One region of the Ruminococcus sp. CAG:330 genome, then DNA from elsewhere that is predicted to be linked to it. Evidence: predicted binding sites of a transcription regulator. Region 1 holds the regulator's gene; the other holds the start of a gene.

Region 1 (3,176 bases):
GCACCGCCCCTGTCTGCAATCCCAGATGCGCCAGTACAGCCTTGTCGTAGGCGTGCACCTTTTCCGCATCCTCGCAGTGTCCGGGCAGGTTGTGGGGACAGGCGGCACACAGACAGTCCGCCCCGTTCGTCAGCATGATCCACGGGTCAGTTTGCCCAAACAGCCGGAGCTTCTCCCGCATGTTCCGGGTAAAGGCATCGCTGTAGCCGTGGCCGCAGAAGAACGCTGTACACAGCCCGTGGTGGGGACGCAGCTTATACACGGCGAATCAGACGCTTCGGCAGCCGTTTCGCCAGCAGGATCGCAAGGGCGATCTTGGCGCAGTCCGGCAGAATGAACGGGAATACGCAGGAAGTGAGGGAAGCCATCAGTCCGATCTCCCCGATCTGACGGGTGTATACCACCATGAACCACGCTGTTCCGAATGCGTAGCATGCCGCCAGTCCCAGCACCATGGCGAGAATCATCACCGGCAGCTTCTCCCCCAGCCAGCGGGTGATGCCCCAGTAGATCAGAGCGGAGAACAGGAATCCGATGATGTAGCCGCCGGTCATGCCCAGCAGGGTGCCGATGCCGCCGGAAAAGCCGGCGAATACCGGTACGCCGATCGTGCCCAGTACAATATATAAGAGAACGGAGATAGTGCCAGACTTTCCGCCCAGAATCGCAAGGGCGCAGAAAACGCCGAAGGTCTGGAGCGTGAACGGAACCACCAGAGGAATCTGGATCCAGGAACACACGGCGATGATTGCGGTAAACAGTGCAATCTGTACCATGGCGAGAATTTTTTCGTGCTGTCCGGCGGATGAACCGCCGTCTTTGGCTGCAAATGCAGGGGAAACGGGTTCTTTCATGTTTTGTGAGTCCTTTCTGTTTGAAACTGTCACCAAGTGCAAAATGGGAGTACCAGTGACAGTTGCTATTATACCACAAATTCGCCTGTTTGTCAACCTATAAATTCAAGAAAAAAGATGACAATTGACGAAAAAACAGAGATTTCGAAAATATGAACAGAAATATGAACGAATATAATCTGAAATTTGTGCAATCCTACAAAAATGAAAAAAGCACTTGACAATTGCCCTGAGTCATGGTAAATTTATATTAGCACTCAGAGAGAAAGAGTGCTAACACTTGAAAAGTGAATCTGCCAGAAAGGATGGTTAACGTGGATGCGCGAAAACGGCAAATCTTATGCGCAGTGGTAGACTTATATATCCGCACCGGAGAGCCGGTGGGATCTAAGACGATCTCACAGCTGCCGGAGATTCATGTATCTGCGGCGACGGTCCGGAATGATATGGCAGTCCTGGAGGAATTGGGATATCTGGAACAGCCCCACACCTCGGCGGGACGTGTCCCCACGTTCAACGGGTACCGGCTGTATATCGAGGAGATCAGCGAGGGCGGCGAGGGAATGCTTCCCCCGGAGGAAAAAGAGCGTCTGGATCGGATGCTGGGGGATGAATCCCAGCTGACGGAAGATTTGATCTTACAGAGTGCCACAACGGCGCTCTCCCAGATCACCCAGTGCGCCACAGTGGTTTCCAACTTCGCCCCCAAGTATTCCGTGATTACAAAGGTAGATGTCATTCCCACCGGCAAACGGATGTACGTGGTTCTGCTTATCACTTCAGACGGCAAGATCAAGAACCGTGCCTGCCGGCTGCAATTTGACCTGACCCACGAGCACATGGATTTCTTCAAACATTTCATGGAGGAGAATCTGGAGGGCGTTTCGGTCGCCGATCTCTCGGACGAGAAGATCGAGCAAATGGTCACTGCGATGGGAACCTACATGGTGACGCTGAGTCCGCTGGTGCAGGGCATCTGCGAGATGTCCCGTGATTTGCAGCAGAACGAGCTGTATGTCACCGGAGAGCAGAACCTGTTCTCCTGCGACGAGCTGGACAAAGGAGAGGTGGCACAGTTCATCCTCCACAAGAAAGAGCTTGCCGGACTGCTGGACGATTCGTTCCAGGGCATCAAGGTGATGTTCGGCACGGAGAACGACAGCTTCGTGGTTGGCAACTCCAGCATGATCGTGTCCAAGTATCAAAAGGACGATCATACCGCCGGGTCGCTGGGTGTCATCGGGCCGGTTCGTCTGAACTACGCAAAGATCATTCCCTATATTGAATATTTCACCGATAAGATCTCGCATCTGATATCGGAGGATTCCGGCGGTGATGCGCCGGAGCAGAAGCCGTCGGAAAAGACGGAATAGAACAGCAGGAAAGGATGTGCTGAGGATGGCAAACGAAACAGAGGAAACCAAAAAGAGCGCCGCAGCTCCGGAAGAGGCAGCAGAGGCACAGTCCGCAGCAGAAGAAGCAGCGACAGAAACACCGGCTTCTGAATCTGAGACAGAGAAGGACGGCGGCAAGATGAAAAAGAAAGACTGGAAGGAAGCCCTCGAAAAGAAGGATGCAGAGCTGGCAGATCAGAAAGACCAGTACCTCCGGCTGATGGCAGAATATCAGAACTACCGCAACCGCACCACCGAGGAAAAGAAAAAGATCTACGGCGATGCCAAGGTGGACTGTGTACAGGAGCTGCTTGCCGTGATGGACAGCTTCGAACGTGCGCTGGAAGCGCCGTGTACCGATGAGAACTACAAGAAGGGCGTGGAAATGACCTTTGCGCAGATTCAGAAGGCATTCGAGAAGCTGGGCGTAACGGAGGTTGCAGCCATGGGCGAGGCATTCGATCCCAAGGTGCACAACGCCATCAAGCAGGTGGACGACAGCAAGTATGACAGCGATGTGGTCTGCGAGGTATTCCAAAAGGGGTATCTTCTGGGCGACCGCCTGATTCGTCCGGCAATGGTTGCGGTGTCCATATAGGAACGCATCCGGCGCAGAAAGAGCGTGAAAATTCCTGTCCCGGCGGACAGTTTTCATAAATTTCCAATCAAATAAAAAACCTGCCCGTTCGATGGGAACGGAGATACAGAAAGGAAGAGATTATTATGGGAAAAATTATTGGTATTGACTTGGGTACAACAAACTCCTGTGTTGCTGTTATGGAAGGCGGCAAGGCCGTGGTAATTCCCAACGCAGAGGGCGCAAGAACCACTCCGTCTGTGGTTGGTTTCTCCAAGACCGGAGAGCGTCTGGTTGGTCAGACTGCAAAGCGTCAGGCCATCGCAAATCCGGATCGCACCATTTCTTCTA
Region 2 (3,176 bases), on a different contig from region 1:
GCCTTGGTTGCAGACAGAGCGTCTTCAATGCGCAGCTTCTTTTCCTTCATCTCAACTTCAGTTGCAGCGCCAACCTTGATGACTGCAACACCGCCGGACAGCTTGCCGATACGCTCCTGCATCTTCTCCTTGTCGAAGTCGGAGGTGGAAGCAGCGATCTGGTTCTTGATCTCGGTGATTCTGTCAGCGATGGCATCCGAGCTGCCTGCGCCGCCAACCAGAATGGTGTTCTCCTTGTCGATGACAACCTGGCCTACCTGGCCCAGCATCTCCAGCTTTGCATCGCTCAGCTCCATGCCCAGATCAGAGGACAGAACCGTACCGCCCGTCAGGATTGCGATATCCTGGAGCATTTCCTTTCTTCTGTCGCCAAAGCCCGGTGCCTTGACAGCAGCGCACTTGAAGGTGCCGCGGAGGTTATTCAGGATGATGGTGGTCAGAGCCTCGCCCTCGATGTCCTCAGCGATGATCAAAAGCTTCTTGCCCATCTTGACGATCTGCTCCAGCAGCGGCAGGATGTCCTGAATGTTGTTGATGGTCTTGTCGGTGATGAATACCAGCGCATCATCATAAACGACCTTCATCTTCTCACGGTCTGTGATCATATACGGGGACAGATAGCCGCGGTCGAACTGCATACCCTCAACGACTTCGCTGTAGGTCTCAGCGGTCTTGCCCTCTTCAATGGTAATAACGCCATCGGTGGAAACCTTCTTCATTGCCTCGGCGATCAGCTTGCCAACATTTTCATCGGCAGAAGAGATGGTGGCAACTCTTGCAATGTCGTCCGAACCTTCTACTTCCTTGGAGTTTGCCTTGATGCTGCTGACAGCAGCGTCAACAGCCTTTGCAATGCCCTTGCGCAGCACCATCGGGTTTGCGCCGGCAGCGATGTTCTTCGCACCCTCGTGGATGATTGCCTGTGCCAGAACGGTAGCAGTTGTGGTACCGTCACCAGCGGCATCGTTGGTCTTGGTGGCAACTTCACGAACCAGCTGTGCGCCCATGTTCTCAAACGGATCTTCCAGTTCGATGTCCTTTGCAATGGTCACGCCATCGTTGGTCACCAGCGGTGCACCGAATTCCCGATCCAGAACCACGTTTCTGCCCTTCGGGCCAAGTGTGATTTTTACGGTATCTGCCAGCTTATCAATGCCGGCGATCAGACCGTCTCTTGCGTCTGCATTGTACTTAATATCCTTTGCCATGGTAATACGCCCTTTCTCTATTCAATGTAGTCGTTCTGCGGGAAAGCTTAGTCGGCAATTGCCAGAATCTCGCTCTCGTAAACCAGTGTCAGCTCTTCCTCGCCATCCTTGATGGTCTGACCTGCGCCGTGGTTCAGCAGAACCGTGTCGCCAACCTTTACCTGCATGGGGATGCGTGTGCCGTTCGGTGCGTACTTGCCCTCACCGCATGCAACGACCTTGCCCTTTGCCGGAACACCTGCCGGTGTCTTGGTTGCCAGTACCAGACCGCCTACGGTCTTTTCTTCCTGATCCTTTTCTACCTTTATGAGTACTCTGTCTGCCAACGGTTTCAATGCCATGATTCATTCCTCCTGCATCCAAATTATCACTTGTTTCTCAAATCTGTTAGCACTCATAGTTCCTGAGTGCTAATATCTATTTTACCAACTTTTCAGAAAAAATCAAGGGTTTTCCTGCGAAAATTGTGAAATTCGGAACATTGCACAAATTCAAGCTGTTTTTCACGTTCCATTTGTGAAAACAGATGAGTTTCCACCTGCCTAGCAATCCAAATTCTCCCTATTTTAAAAATAAAATCTACAACCAAAAAAATCAACTAACTTATACACGATTGCAACGCAACTTCTTCACATTTTACAAATAGGTAACAATTTGAAAATAAATAATCCACTTATCAGTTACACAACTATAGTATAATGAAATGTGAAAAACATCGGCAGATTTTGCGGTTTTTTTGAGAAGCCACAAATACATTTCCGTCCCAGTGCCGATGAAGCTCCGGCGCGGCGAAAAGCCCCGGACATGCAATTTCCAAAACGGCGTTGTGGGGTGGGACGGCTGCGGCAGAGAAACACAGCACCGGAAACAGACAATCAAAAGAAAGGCGTGAAAACATTATGGCATTAGAAAAAGTTCTTGTCGTAGATGACGATCCGAATATTTGCGATGTGCTTCGGATGTATTTGGAAAATGAGGGATACAGCGTAATTCTCTCTTATGATGGAGAAGAGGCTCTGGTAAAATTCAACGCACTGAAGCCGGACATTATCCTGCTGGATGTCATGCTGCCCACACTGGACGGCTGGCAGGTATGCCGTGAGGTGCGGAAAAAGTCCAGCGTGCCGATCATCATGATCACCGCAAAGGGCGACACCTTTGACAAGGTGCTCGGTCTGGAGCTTGGCGCAGACGACTATATTGTAAAGCCCTTTGACACCAAGGAAGTCGTTGCCCGCATCAAGGCAATTGCCCGCCGCATCGGCACCTCTCCGGAGGAATCCGAGGTCAAGGAAGTTCGCTATGACAAGCTGTCGGTCAACATGACCCGTTATGAGCTGCGTGTCGACGGCAAGGTCGTTGACACCCCGCCGAAAGAACTGGAGCTGCTGTTCTATCTGGCTTCCAACCCCAACCGTGTATACACCCGTGACCAGCTGCTGGACGAAGTCTGGGGCTTTGAGTATTACGGCGACTCCCGCACCATTGACGTGCACATCAAGCGTTTGCGGGAAAAGCTGGAGGGCGTATCCGACAAGTGGTCGCTGAAGACCGTATGGGGCGTGGGCTATAAGTTCGAGTCCGAAGAGGACGAATAAACCGCCGTGGAACAGCCGGAAAGCAAAAAGGTACAGAAAAAACCGCAGAAAAAGCTGTACCGCAACCATGTTGCGCAGATTCTGCTTCTCGTTTTCGTTGCCATTGTCACTGCGCTCTCCGTAATGGGATATGGCATCTCCCGCTATAAACGGGACTATTATGCCAGCGCCACACGCTCGTGCAATGTCATGGTTGCCGACCTCGTCAAGCACGGCGAAGATTTTCCCAATGAGGATATGCTGGCATACTATATTCCCTACAGCATGAACTCCACTGCGGCTTCTGTAGGCACCTACCTCTACCTGTTCAACACCGACGGGCAGTGCATCCTTTGCTCTGCCAACACCGGTCAAGAGGCGGATGGGCTGA

The links. Region 1 encodes HrcA, which represses chaperone genes, less so after heat shock. Its sites were predicted from a motif close to TGTTAGCACTCNNNNNNNNNGAGTGCTAACA; they were not measured.
Region 2: a site for HrcA is predicted at 1,594-1,624, ahead of QZL66_RS07020 (co-chaperone GroES). Genes of this name have one in related genera too.

The regions. Positions count from the first base shown of each region.
Region 1 is NZ_FR898005.1:12,141-15,316, reverse strand. It holds gene QZL66_RS02005 (DUF1284 domain-containing protein) at 1-262, opposite strand, end outside; gene QZL66_RS02000 (biotin transporter BioY) at 255-854, opposite strand; gene hrcA (heat-inducible transcriptional repressor HrcA) at 1,160-2,227, shown strand; gene grpE (nucleotide exchange factor GrpE) at 2,253-2,846, shown strand; gene dnaK (molecular chaperone DnaK) at 2,972-3,176, shown strand, end outside.
Region 2 is NZ_FR898059.1:5,347-8,522, reverse strand. It holds gene groL (chaperonin GroEL) at 1-1,208, opposite strand, end outside; gene QZL66_RS07020 (co-chaperone GroES) at 1,256-1,549, opposite strand; gene QZL66_RS07015 (response regulator transcription factor) at 2,108-2,806, shown strand; gene QZL66_RS07010 (sensor histidine kinase) at 2,813-3,176, shown strand, end outside.